DNA from 2 places in the Salinithrix halophila genome. Region 1 is predicted to be linked to the other one. Evidence: a T-box and tRNA genes for the amino acid it is inferred to sense, from the RefSeq annotation. Region 1 holds a T-box; the other holds one or more tRNA genes.

Region 1 (6,973 bases):
GGCGGATGGTCCGCAGGAAAATCGGGCTCCTCCTTCCCTACCTGCTCCGTTGAGCCGTTCCGCTAGTCTGCGAGGAGGAAGGTGGAGTACCTCCAGGACTCTCTCTTCAAAGGTGAAGGGCATTTCGGGAGAGATCACTGGGATCCGCTCAGGCACAGCGATGGGATAGAGACTTACTTCATGGAAGATCTGACGGAACCCATCCTGCAGTTCCGGGACAAGGGCGAGCAGGGACTTCATCGTCCAGCTTTCGCCGGTGAGAACCGGTCGCCCCGTCTTTCGTGCCAATTCAGGGAAGAGTCCGTCCCTTTGTGCCCGAACCTCATCGGAAAAGAAGCGATAATCGCTCCGCTTCCGGCGGCGGGTGGAGGCCCCATGGCGCATCACCGAAGCGTTCCGGGGGAATTCCGGGTCGAAGGAGAGCATCCATGCTTTGGATAAGTTCATGACACCGTAGTAAGCCAGCAGCGGGCTGACGAGAAGTTGGCTTTCCCGAGCGGCCCGATACAATTCCCGGGCTTGACGCACATGGGAGATGAGGGCATGAGAGGCACGGAACGCGGCCCGTTCCGGGTGTTCCACGCCGTTTCTTCGGTATTTTTCCGTGAGGAACCGTTTGGCCGTTGTCTCGTTTTCCAGGAGCAAATATAAGTTCCACATTTTTTGTTCCGGTGATTCGCAGGGGATCCGGCGGACCGTTCCCGTCTCCATCCTGTTCCCTCCCCTCCGCTATCCCAAGGTGGCGCCTATGTTCTATTGTGGTTGACAAGCTGCCCGATTATGAGGATGTCTCTTTTCCTGGACAGTGTGGAGATCGCCTGTGGATAACCTGTGGATAAAGGGGATAACTTCGGATGGATCAGGCTTTTCAAAAGCAAAGTTCACTTTTGTTTCCTTAAAATGGTTGAAGGAGGCAGGAAAGGATCGGTTAAGGGGATAGATATCCTTCCCCTGGGGGAAATGGATGAGCCGATGGGAGATCGGTCATAGTAAATATGGGTTTTCCTTGTACTAAGTCGGTGGTGGTCAATTCCATGTTAGAAAACGGACTTTTTTCCGAAAAACAAAAGGGCCCATATGCCAGCAATAGCGCGACTTGACAGGCATTAGGCCGTCTGATAAACTTTGCGAAAACCTTCGTGGCAAGGCTACGGATCTCAAGGGAAAAGGGGATTGGAGAGTCCAATGTGGGAAGATAAATTTTCCAAAGAAGGTCTGACGTTTGACGATGTGCTCCTGCTGCCTGCGCGGTCGGAGATTCTCCCCCGGGATACGGACATATCCACCCGGTTGTCGGAGACAGTTCATTTGTATACACCGCTTTTGAGTGCTGGGATGGATACTGTGACTGAGGCTCCGATGGCAATTGCCATGGCTCGTCAGGGCGGAATCGGAATCATACACAAAAGCATGGAAATCCATGAACAGGCCGAAGAAGTGGATCGGGTGAAACGGTCAGAGAGCGGGGTCATCACCAACCCCTTCTATCTTCACCCAGACCATAAGGTATACGATGCTGAAGCGCTGATGGCCAAGTACCGTATCTCCGGTGTTCCAATCGTGGATCAGGATAAAAAACTGGTCGGCATCTTAACCAACCGGGATCTGCGTTTTGTTCACGATTATTCCATTCCGATTCGGGACGTCATGACTCGAGACAACCTGGTTACCGCTCCGGTGGGGACAACCATGCAGGATGCTGAAGGGATTCTGCAACGCCATAAGATTGAGAAACTCCCCTTAGTGGACGGGGATGGCATCCTAAAAGGGCTTATCACGATCAAAGATATCGAAAAGGCCACGCTGTTCCCCCATGCTGCCAAGGATGCTCAAGGCCGCCTCCTCGCTGGAGCCGCAGTAGGCGTTTCCAAGGATACGATGCAGCGGGCTGCTGCTCTCGTGGAAGCGGAAGTAGACGTCTTGGTCGTCGATACCGCCCACGGTCACTCCAGGGGCGTATTGGAAGCCGTTGCCCAACTGCGTAAGGAATATCCGGAGCTTCTTATCATCGCTGGCAACGTGGCCACGGGTGAGGGGACTCGCGACCTGATCGAAGCTGGGGCGAGTGTCGTCAAAGTGGGAATCGGACCGGGTTCCATCTGTACAACCCGCGTCGTCGCCGGGATCGGTGTTCCTCAAATCACGGCAGTGTATGACTGTGCCAGCGTTGCCAGGCAATACAACGTCCCGATTATCGCTGACGGCGGGATCCGATTCTCCGGCGATATTGTGAAGGCGCTGGCCGCCGGGGCTGACGCTGTCATGATGGGTAGCATCTTTGCCGGGACTGAAGAGTCTCCCGGCGAGACGGAAATTTACCAGGGCCGCCAGTTCAAAGTGTACCGGGGAATGGGCTCCATCGGTGCGATGAAAGCCGGAAGTAAGGATCGTTATTTTCAGGAAAACGAGCAGAAACTGGTGCCCGAAGGCATCGAGGGTCGTGTTCCCTACAAAGGTCCCCTTGCCGACACCATCTATCAACTGATGGGCGGGTTACGGGCCGGTATGGGCTACTGTGGAACCCGGAACCTCGATGAACTGAAGAATCATTCGCGCTTCACCCGGATCACCAACGCTTCTTTGCGGGAAAGCCACCCCCATGATATCCAGATTACCAAGGAAGCACCCAATTATAACTTTTAACAAGCCTTTGCAAGGCGATGCCAGTAAAACGGTATCGCTTTTTTTTCGCCAGGAAGTCGACTCGTGTCCGCTTTTTCGTTTACCATTCCCTTTTATTCTTGTAAACTGATTATTGCGGGATTCGGCATTTTTTTCTATTCAGATTTTATGAGATGAACGGGGATGGTATTTAGTTGTTCGGGAAAGTGAAAAAATCCGTCATCCTGTGTTGTTGCTTTTGTCTTTTTTTTGGATGGTTTGTACCCACAGAGATGGCGGAGGCGGCTTCCACCGTACCCGTCAAGGTGGAAGCCCGCTCCTATATTCTCTTGGAGATGGATTCGGGCCTCGTCCTGGCGGAGCATCATTCCGGGAAGCCCTACGCTCCGGCCAGTATGACGAAGATTATGACAGAATATCTGATCCTGGAACGTATCAAACAGAATAAGGTGTCTTGGAAGGAAAAGGTCCGGGTAAGCAAAAACGCTGCAAGGATTGGGGAGGCCCAAGTATTCCTTAAAACGGGGGAAGAACGGACCATCAGGGAGCTATTCACAGCCATGGCTGTTTATTCGGCCAATGATGCCGCCGTTGCTCTAACTGAGCACATTGCGGGAAGCGAAACCGCTTTTGTCGACCTGATGAACCGGAAAGCAGCAGAGCTAGGCTTGATTCATACGCATTTCACCAACTGCACGGGTCTACCTCGAAGAAGTTACCCGGATTACCCGGACGTGAAGGGGAAACATCAGATGTCTGCGGAGGATATCGCCCAGCTCACCCGCCGAATCCTGACAGACTATCCCGAGGTGATTGAGACAGTCTCCCTTTCGCACTATACCTTTCGCTCTGGGGAGAAGGACGAGAGAAAACTGATCAACTGGAATAGGATGTTGCCTGGCCTTTCCCGCGCATACCGGGGATTGGATGGCTTCAAAACCGGCTATACCCGGGAAGCGGGCTACGGCTTTTCCGGTAGCGCCAAGCGGCATGGTATGCGATTGGTATCCGTGGTGATGGGCACAAACTCCAAAGTCAAACGCTTCACTGAGACCCAAAAACTACTGGATTATGGCTTCGACCATTACGAAAGAAAAAAAATGATTGAGTCCAGGGTACCGATTCCTGGCCATCGAAAGGTTCCGGTTAAACACGGAGCGGAAACTGAGGTACCCGTGGTTGCTGAAAGGAGCCTCACCCTGCCCATCATCCGGGCAGACGCAGGGAAGTATCGTTATAAGGTGGAATTTCCCAGTGATTTGAAAGCCCCCCTCAAGGCGGGGACAGTGGTGGGAAAAGCCAAGATTTTGTATGATGGAGAAGAGATCCCCGGGTTGAAACCAGTCCGGCTGATTGTCCAGAAAGATGTCGATAAAGCGGGATGGCTAACGAGCCTGTTTCGATCCGTAACCGGATGGTTCTGAAAGGCCTGACGTGCGGGTGTGTTGTCAACCCGTCTCTCTTTGGTTACAATGAGTCTTATCAAGATTGGGATTCCGGGAAAACTAGGAAGGTGACGTGGGATGAGCCGAGATAACATGTTTGAGACTGGTACGGACCGTGTAAAACGGGGAATGGCAGAGATGCAAAAAGGCGGCGTGATCATGGACGTCGTGAATGCTGAACAGGCGAAGATCGCAGAAGAGGCCGGGGCAGTTGCAGTTATGGCGCTGGAACGGGTACCGGCCGATATCCGAGCCGCCGGTGGAGTTGCCCGCATGGCCGACCCGACGGTGGTTGAAGAAGTGATGAGTGCTGTTACCATTCCGGTCATGGCCAAAGCACGGATCGGCCACTTTGTGGAAGCCCGTCTCCTGGAGTCCATGGGTGTCGACTATATCGACGAAAGCGAAGTCCTTACCCCGGCTGACGATAAATACCATATCGATAAGAGTGCTTTTACCGTACCCTTTGTATGCGGAGCTCGTGATCTAGGGGAAGCCCTTCGCCGGATCGGTGAAGGAGCGTCGATGATCCGGACCAAAGGGGAGCCCGGTACCGGAAACATCGTTGAAGCGGTAAAGCACATGCGTATGATGATGGGGCAGATTCGCCAGGTACAAGGCATGTCCCGGGATGAACTCATGGCGGAAGCCAAGAATATTGGGGCTCCATTTGAGCTTCTTCTCCAGATTCACGAAACAGGCAAACTGCCGGTAGTTAACTTCGCGGCAGGCGGGGTAGCCACCCCGGCAGACGCAGCTCTGATGATGCAGCTGGGCTCCGACGGCGTATTTGTCGGTTCCGGTATCTTTAAATCGGACAACCCGGAGAAATTTGCCCGCGCCATCGTTGAAGCCACCACGCATTACGAAGATTTTTCCCTGATCGCCGAACTCTCCAAAGGTTTGGGTGGGGCGATGCAAGGGATTGAGATTTCTACGTTGGAAAAGAAAGACCGGATGCAAGACCGCGGTTGGTAATCGAGGAGGGAATGGCCGATGAAGGTCGGTGTACTCGCCCTGCAGGGGGCGGTTCGCGAACATATACGGATGCTGGAGGCGACCGGGGTCGAAGCGGTATCCGTCAAACGGCGAGAGCAGCTGAATGATCTGGACGGCCTGGTCATTCCCGGTGGAGAATCCACCACCATCAGCAAAATGATGGGGAAATATGATCTGATGGAACCGATCCGAGAAATGGGCCAACGAGGGGTTCCCCTCTTTGGAACCTGTGCAGGCCTCATTCTGTTGGCGGAACGGATTGAAGGCGTGGAAAACGCCCATCTGGGACTGTTGGATATTACGGTTCGGCGTAACGCCTTCGGACGCCAGCGGGAGAGCTTCGAAGCTCCTCTCATGATCGACGGAGTAGCAGAGGACTTTGAAGCGGTCTTCATCCGTGCACCGCAAATCACGGAGGCAGGGGCTCGGGCAGAAATCCTATGCACAGTGGATGATCGAATTGTGGTCGTCCGCCAAGGCCATTTGCTGGGGGCTTCCTTCCATCCGGAATTAACGGATGACAGCCGGCTTCATGCTCATTTTGTCGAGATGGTGAAAGAGGCGAAATCGGCCCATACCGTCTAAAGTGGATCGTTGAACCAAAGGTGTTGATGAGAACAAGTACCCGGTGGAGATGGTGCAGAGAGGCGGTGGCTGGTGTGAACCGTCCCGTCTCCCCGGGGAATCCCTCTCGGAGCCGCGCGTGATAAGCGGGTTTCCGCCCAAGCGCCGCCGGTTGGCAACCGTTATTCCTGCCGAAGAGAGGATCGTCTATTTATTACGGTCAATGAGGGTGGCAACGCGGAACCTTCCGTCCCTTGGGATGGGGGGTTTTTGTATGGGCAGAACCCCTTTGACGGAACAAAGGAGGGATTTGACATGTTGGATCTGAAGATGCTTCGCAACCAGATGGAAACGGTACGGGAGAAATTGACTCATCGGGGAGAGGACATTGGCGGGCTGGATTCCATTCTCCGCCTCGATGAGCGGCGAAGAGAACTGTTGAAGGAAACGGAGCAGTTGAAGAGCCGACGCAATACGGTTTCCAAGGAAATCGCCCAAAAGAAAAAAGCGGGGGAAGATGCCGCTGACAGTATCGTTGAGATGCGGCAGGTGGGAGATCGGATCAAAGAGCTGGACGGGGAAACCCGCAAAGTGGAAGAAGAGTTGGATCAGGTACTGCTCACCTTGCCGAATATCCCGCATGAAAGCGTGCCCATCGGTGAGAGGGAAGAAGATAACGTTCCGATCCGCCACTGGGGGGAGCCAAAGGCCTTCAGCTTTACTCCAAAAGCGCATTGGGATCTAGCGAAGGATCTGGATCTCCTTGACTTTGAACGGGCAGCCAAAGTGACCGGGTCTCGTTTTGTTTTCTACAAAGGGGCCGGAGCCCGGTTAGAACGCGCTCTGATGAATTTCATGCTCGACCTGCACACGGAGGAACATGGATATACCGAAATGATTCCTCCCTATATGGTCAATCGGGGAAGCATGACCGGAACGGGACAGCTGCCCAAGTTTGCGGAGGATTCTTTCGCGGTGGGCGGGACGGATTACTTCTTGATCCCGACGGCGGAAGTCCCTGTTACTAATTACCATGGGGGAGAGATCCTTCCGGGTGATGAACTGCCCAAGAAGTTTGCTGCTTTCAGTTCTAATTTCCGTTCGGAGGCAGGATCGGCGGGCCGGGACACCCGAGGCTTAATCCGTATGCACCAGTTTAACAAAGTTGAACTGGTCAAGCTGGTGAAACCGGAGGAATCCTACGAGGAGTTGGAAGAGCTGGTGGGAGAAGCCGAAAAGGTGTTACAGCTCCTGGAACTCCCGTATCGGGTTCTGTTGATGTGCACCGCTGATCTGGGCTTTACCGCTGCCAAAAAATATGACCTGGAAGTTTGGATGCCCAA
Region 2 (6,973 bases), on a different contig from region 1:
ACTGAACTACACCCGCATAATCACTGGTTCTCTTTTAATGGTCGGGGTGACAGGATTTGAACCTGCGACCTCCTCGTCCCGAACGAGGCGCTCTACCAAGCTGAGCCACACCCCGGAAAGCAATGAAGAAAGAAAATTGGTGCGGTCGGCGAGACTCGAACTCGCACGGCCTTGCGGCCACTACCCCCTCAAGATAGCGTGTCTGCCGATTCCACCACGACCGCCCGTTTCTTAAAATTGTCTGGTGCGGGTGGAGGGACTCGAACCCCCACGCCGGAGGCGCTAGATCCTAAATCTAGTGCGTCTGCCAATTCCGCCACACCCGCAAAATAACGCTGTTTCAACCTCTGATTGGCTTCAGCGTCGAAATGTCTTCGCCTCGCGTCGACAAGAACTATCTTACCACGGGGCATAGGTTGAGTCAAGCGGTTTTTCAAAAAAGAAGTGAGGGATCCTTTTTTGGCTGCTTATCTAGGGTTCCTTTTGGGCATTTTCATAGATTTACCAGATGACTTGAGGTATCATTAAGAGACATAGGCAAGAAGAATCGTCGTTGTCCTGCCCCTTGGGTTAAGTTTCGACAGAAGGGGGGTAGGACAGTGGAGCTGGTTAAAATCGGCCTTTGTCAAGATAGTTATCGCAATTTACTTGAAATTATATTAAGACAAAAGAAAAGCGATTGAAACGATCTACAGACACATTGAGTTTTCTAGAATAGGAAACGAATTCATCTAAGAAAGGGTCATAATATTTTTGGTAGTGTCCACTTTCTTGACAGAGGCCTAATCATATTAAAGTATCTGTTTTATCTTACCTTACCATGTTATATTTTTTAAAGGTAGATATTATAGGGAGGTTAAATATGTTGAGAAAGAGTGCAAGTTCAGATAGAAGGTCTGCAGTAATTACTGGATTGTTATTAATAGCCGGGATGGTTGCGGGTATATTTAGTGTTGTTCCTGTTATAGATGGAGCAGACTACATAGTCAAGGCTATTACATATGAAAACCAGGTACTAATAGGAGCGTTTTTCCAGTTGTTAATGGTTGCTGCATATGTTGGTATTCCTATTTTGATGTATCCAATTTTAAGTAAGCATAATAAAGGTTTAGCTCTTGGATCTGTTGCTTTCGGCATTATTGCAGGTGTGTTCATTATTATTGGTGTAATCATTCTTCTGTTGCTATTGACATTAAGCCACGAATTTACAAAAGTTGGAACTCTGGATGAATCGTATTTTCAGACCTTAGGTGGATTGTTGCAAGCAGGACGTGATTTGGTAAACCATGTGGCAACGACACTGGCATTTGTTTTGGCTATGCTCTTGTTTAACTGCATATTTTACCAAACAAAACTAGTTCCACGTTGGTTGTCAGTTTGGGGTCTTATTGGATCTACATTGTCCATATTGGCAAGCTTATTATTTATGATTCGCTTCATCGGTCTGGATGAAACCTACATGATGTTGAACATTCCAATAGCCTTTCAACAATTGGTTTTGGCTATATGGCTAATTGTTAAAGGCTTCAACCCAACGGTACAGGATTCTGTATCAAATTAGTATGAAGGCTCTAGAAAAGCAGGTGTAAATGAAATGAATAAATAAGAAAGTTTTTGGGACAAAACAGCAAGCATACAGGTTGCGGTTGAAGTCAAGCAAGACGGATGAGGGGTACGAGATACGTAGTTTTTTTAAAGTCAGAAATGCGGGGGTTTTCTCTTACCTTAACAGACCACGTTAGAGATCAACGACGCTTATGGAAGCCCCCCGATTGATGCTCCTCTCACAATTTCCATCCATGGGACGTTCCAACCGCTATCACATACTCCTCCGGCTTTATCCATCGTTTTTGAATCAACTGACGGGCAGCGGCTAGAATCGTGGCGGAGGACAATTCCAGATAGAGCCCATGCTGCTCCAGTTCCTCCTGGGCGGCAGAAGCTTCTTCGGCACCGACTACCACAGCACTACCCTCGGTCTCCTGTAGTGCTGATACTGCCTGCCAAGCAACCGTGTTGCCTCCAATGGAAAGAAGCGGTGTATGGCCATCGGTAAACTCCTTGCGCCAGTCTTCTCCCACCAAGACTTCACTCAGACGTGGGATCGGCTCTATGGCTACCAAGCGGGGGATACGCTGGATGAGACCGATACGAGATAACTCATCAAAGCCTTCTTTGATTCCCCACAGTAGATCTCCGCGAGAGGTCGGTACCAGTACGGCATCGGGTGCCCGATTCCCTGACTGTTCGTAGATTTCATAGGCAATCGTTTTATAACCCTGAACACCACAGGGGTGGCTTCCGACCGGGGGATTGATGTAATTCGTGACCGGGAAATAGCCCTCTTCTTCCACGAAACGGTGCATGAGCTCCCAGCGTTCATGGGGCTGATTCATGAGAAGCAACTTTGCTCCAGTGCCTTGGATCGCTTTTTGTAACCCTTTGTTGAGGTTTTCTTGGGAGATGACTACACAGTCCAGCCCAGCAAAAGCGGCATAGGAGGTCACCGACAAGCCGGCGTTTCCACTCGATGCTGTGACAAGGACACGTGCGTCGGTCTCCAATGCCCGAGCTATAACGAGGGGACTAAAGCGGTCCTTGTGAGAACCGGTGGGGTTTTGTCCTTCATCTTTCATCCGAAAAGAGCTGATCCCTAGCTTGTCAGCTAGGCGAGGAAGCTCCAACAACGGGGTATTTCCCTCACCAAGCGTTGGAAAAATCGTATACGGCAACCGATTTCCATAACGCATCATGCCCGGTTTCTTCCCATCCCGATCCCAAGGGAGCATGGAACGGTAATCCACTCGCAGGCTAGACGGATGTCCCGATTGCCGGCAAGCCGGACATCCAGTAAAAAAGTCTCCCTCCTGATAAGAAGTACCACAACGGATACAGGTCAAACCCTTAACAAGAGGGTTCCGGCAAAACGTATGAATGGTCATCCCCTCCCAGTCCTTGTTGTCTCTTTATTCCGGCTTAAAATGCCTATCCAGGTTGGGACATAGTAATATGAATAAACTAGATTAGTTCTTCTAATTATTCTTGCCAATGCCGTTTAAAATCCCGATCCAACTGTTTCAGCAAAGCCGTTGGCTCCCTCTATTTATCCTTCTATAAATGATAGCACAAATTATTTAAAGGAGCGCGGACGACAGAGGAAACCCCGTTTGTAATCATGTCCAGTCATGAAAACAAAAATCCCCGACCGTTAGGCCGAGAATGGGTGTTCATCCAATTAGTCAGGTTGTAGATGGGCCATGAGCCAATCAAACGTAACCAACGACACGAGCGTGAAGAGAACAAAAAGGCCAATAAGGATACCTATTATTTTAACGAACTTGTATCCACTCATTACTTACCTCCCTCAGGGTTTTCATCCCTACTGCTGAAAAGATTCTAACAATCCGTCTTAACGATGTGATCCTCCCTGGCCTGAAACCCTTAAATCCCCAGTACTGAGGCGATCACCAAGGTCATGAAGGTAACAGCCGCTATCATCTTAAAAAGACAGCCCATGGGGGTCCCCCATTTCTTTTTTGCTCATAAAAAAGAACTCCTTGTAACTTATACGTTTTTTGGTATATTTGTCGAGGTTCCCTTTCGCTGTTTTTCCAAACCTTTACCGATATTCTGTATGATTGCTCTTTATAGCTGTCTTTTTCTATTAAATTTAACAGCCAATCTCAAAAATATCCCGGCACAAACCCCCGGGCCCATCTTCAAACCAAAGCCAGTTGTTTCTCCCGGCTTCTCTTGTCAGATGAATTTGTTTTCGTGAGTAGGAACCGACATATCTGCACATACTAAAAGCGGCAAACCATCCTGTCGGATTGGTTTGCCGCGTACGTTCTATATTGGTGAGCCATGCAGGGCTCGAACCTGCGACACCCTGATTAAAAGTCAGGTGCTCTACCAACTGAGCTAATGGCTCACGGTTGGCTGGGGCGGTAGGGATCGAACCTACGCATCACGGAGTCAAAGTCCGTTGCCTTACCGCTTGGCTACGCCCCATCACTTCAATAGGATAGAAGGATAAGGGTGCTTTAATAAAAAATTGGGGCGACCAGTGGGAATCGAACCCACGAATGCCGGAGCCACAATCCGGTGCGTTAACCACTTCGCCATGGCCGCCATAATAATGGCGGAGCTGACGGGACTCGAACCCGCGACCTCCGGCGTGACAGGCCGGCGTGAACTCCAACTTCACCACAGCTCCGCGTATGGTGGACGGTGACGGGATTGAACCGCCGACCCCCTGCGTGTGAAGCAGGTGCTCTCCCCCTGAGCTAACCGTCCGATACCTGGTGACCCGTAGGGGATTCGAACCCCTGAATGCCAGCGTGAAAGGCTGGTGTGTTAACCGCTTCACCAACGGGCCTTGTGTCTAAAGCGCTTGTGGAACAAATATGGCGGAGAGAGCGGGATTCGAACCCGCGCGGGGCCATAGAGCCCCCTAACGGTTTAGCAAACCGTCCTCTTCGGCCTCTTGAGTATCTCTCCTCATTGGCTCCTCCGGCAGGACTCGAACCTGCAACCTACCGGTTAACAGCCGGACGCTCTACCATTGAGCTACGGAGGACCACTTGAAAGCGACATGATTCATTATAACGGATGAGAGGAGAAAAAGCAAGAGTTTTTTTAACCTCTTAACCGCCGCATTTCATATGAGGCCCGTCCCTCAAGGCGCTTTAACAGAGTAGCATACATCTGATGAAGACGTCAACGGTTTTTTCGAGAAAAAATCGCCTGATATTCTCCTGCTCAAAAGGGCTGATCGAAGACTGTATGAAAGGGAACCGATGTCCTGTAGAATCCTTTGTGGTCGTCGAGCCTATATGTCTCCATGGCCCTTCAACGGTGCTTCAGACGAAGAGTATCCGGCGAAAGGGTTTGTCTGAAGCCGAAAGATGCCGACCGGTCTGCATCTTCCTTCTCCCGTGCGACCACTTGCACCTCGGTGACGGATTTGACATTGAGGCAGTTACTGCTCCCGTCAGGAACGTAGAGACGGAGGGGTCCTCCTCGTTCAAGAGGGCGTCCCTCCTGACGCTGATAAAGGAAAAAAGCTTGCTCCAATTCCTTCAGGGGAATATCCGCCTGAAATTCGTCCGCAGCGATAAAGCGTACATGGGTTGCACCGCGGGTAAGCACAGCATACCCTAGAACGGCTTTTAAGCTGACCGCCTTCCCGTCCACTCCTGGTACCCGTTCCTCGGGACGGACGGACCCATCATTCATTCGGTTGGCGATTTCCTCTGTCAATTCATAGGGAGACTCCACCGCTCCCACTACCTTCACACGCCAGTTTCCCATCAAATTCTCCTTTCCATCGACCCTCTAATCCGCCGTTGATAGATCCAGCCCCGGTTAATCGTGATCACCGAATCTTTCAGTCAATATTTCCAAGGCATGAGGAAGCACATCGAGGATCGCCTCTAGGCACTCACGTACTGCTTTGGGACTTCCCGGCAGATTGATGATCAGCGTAGAGCCTCGAATTCCTGCCACCGAGCGGGAGAGGACAGCGAACTTCGTTTTTTCCAATGAGGCGAGTCGCATCGCCTCGGGAATTCCCGGCACCTCCCGCTCGATGACGGAACGGGTGGCTTCTGGTGTAACATCCCGGGGAGCAAACCCCGTGCCACCCGTGGTGAGGATGAGATCCACCTGTTCCTGATCACACATACGGATCAGGGTGCGGCGGATCACTGCCCACTCGTCGGGGATCACCTCATGGACGATACGTTCCCCGCCGATACGCGTAACCAGGGTAGCAATTTCCCTGCCGCTCCGGTCTTCCCGTTCACCCCGGTAGCCTTTGTCACTGGCGGTTAAGATACCAACGCGCCACATGCTCATCTTTCCTCCCGTTGATAATCGCCGCTCTTGCCCCCGGTTTTGGATAGAAGGCTTGTCTCTTCCACCGTCATCCCTTTATCCAAGGACTTACACATATCGTAAATGGTGAGAGCGGTCACGGAAGCGGCTGTCAGGGCTTCCATCTCGACGCCGGTTACGTTGTCCGTCTTTACTGTCGCCTCAACCACCAGTCGCTCCACCCCTTCATAGGAAAAAATGATATCGGCTCCCCGGATCGGAATCGGATGACACATGGGAATCAGTTCCGGCGTTTTCTTGGCAGCCATGATCCCCGCCACCTGGGCTACCGCCAGTACATCCCCCTTACTTACGCTCCCTTCCCGGATCGCCGTCAGGGTTTGTGGTTGCATACGGATGACGGCTCTGGCTGTCGCTGTCCGCCGGGTGACGGCTTTTCCGCTCACATCGACCATGCGGGCTCGTCCTTGATCATTGATATGGGTAAACGGATTTTCCTGGTTCATCCTCTTTTCAACCCCCGATATAAGACATTTCTACTTTCTTGCGAGGCGCGGTCGGGGTATCGGCGAGGCGTTCTTCCGAGTAACGGTCCTGCCGGTCCCGCCAAATGTTTCGAATGTGATTCGCCAACTGTTCATCGGTTTCCGCTTCCCGCAAAGGGCCTCGCAGATCGGTCCCCTCTGAAGCGAACAGGCAGGTATACAGCCGACCGTCCGCCGACAGGCGGGCCCGGGTGCAGCTACCGCAAAAGGTATCCGTTACCGAGGAGATGACGCCGATTTCCTGATCGCTTCCCTCGTAACGATAACGGGATGCCACTTCACCGAAGTAATTGGGATCAACGGGTACAAGAGGCATCTCCCGATGAATACGGTTCACGATTTCCTGTTTGGAAACCACCTGGGAAAGATCCCACCCGTTGCTATTCCCTACATCCATGTATTCAATAAAGCGAAGGATGTGGGCTTTATCCCGGAAAAAACGGGCCATGGGCAAGATCTGACTTTCATTGACCCCTTTCTGGACAACCATATTCACTTTAACCACCAAGCCAACCCGGGCGGCAGCCTCGATTCCCGAAAGGACACGGTCGACGGCGGATCGCCTCCCGGTCATCTCGGCAAAGACGGTT

Evidence for each region. The T-box of region 1 lies ahead of serS (serine--tRNA ligase). A T-box ahead of a tRNA ligase gene usually reads a tRNA of that ligase, here a tRNA-Ser.
Region 2: it has a tRNA-Ser gene. The T-box ahead of serS (serine--tRNA ligase) is inferred to sense a tRNA for this amino acid. The anticodon was not compared.

The regions. Positions count from the first base shown of each region.
Region 1 is NZ_JBHSAP010000015.1:23,926-30,898, reverse strand. It holds gene ACFOUO_RS10390 (YaaC family protein) at 1-711, opposite strand, end outside; gene guaB (IMP dehydrogenase) at 1,186-2,643, shown strand; gene ACFOUO_RS10380 (D-alanyl-D-alanine carboxypeptidase family protein) at 2,817-4,046, shown strand; gene pdxS (pyridoxal 5'-phosphate synthase lyase subunit PdxS) at 4,161-5,045, shown strand; gene pdxT (pyridoxal 5'-phosphate synthase glutaminase subunit PdxT) at 5,064-5,651, shown strand; T-box leader at 5,666-5,888, shown strand; gene serS (serine--tRNA ligase) at 5,946-6,973, shown strand, end outside.
Region 2 is NZ_JBHSAP010000003.1:36,600-43,572, forward strand. It holds tRNA gene ACFOUO_RS00485 (tRNA-Gly) at 1-16, opposite strand, end outside; tRNA gene ACFOUO_RS00490 (tRNA-Pro) at 39-115, opposite strand; tRNA gene ACFOUO_RS00495 (tRNA-Leu) at 138-224, opposite strand; tRNA gene ACFOUO_RS00500 (tRNA-Leu) at 243-326, opposite strand; gene ACFOUO_RS00505 (DUF4386 domain-containing protein) at 863-1,561, shown strand; gene ACFOUO_RS00510 (threonine synthase) at 1,785-2,942, opposite strand; tRNA gene ACFOUO_RS00515 (tRNA-Lys) at 3,856-3,931, opposite strand; tRNA gene ACFOUO_RS00520 (tRNA-Gln) at 3,937-4,011, opposite strand; tRNA gene ACFOUO_RS00525 (tRNA-His) at 4,056-4,131, opposite strand; tRNA gene ACFOUO_RS00530 (tRNA-Asp) at 4,140-4,216, opposite strand; tRNA gene ACFOUO_RS00535 (tRNA-Val) at 4,222-4,296, opposite strand; tRNA gene ACFOUO_RS00540 (tRNA-Glu) at 4,303-4,378, opposite strand; tRNA gene ACFOUO_RS00545 (tRNA-Ser) at 4,408-4,500, opposite strand; tRNA gene ACFOUO_RS00550 (tRNA-Asn) at 4,505-4,579, opposite strand; gene ACFOUO_RS00555 (molybdopterin-dependent oxidoreductase) at 4,852-5,313, opposite strand; gene mog (molybdopterin adenylyltransferase) at 5,368-5,853, opposite strand; gene moaC (cyclic pyranopterin monophosphate synthase MoaC) at 5,856-6,344, opposite strand; gene moaA (GTP 3',8-cyclase MoaA) at 6,352-6,973, opposite strand, start outside.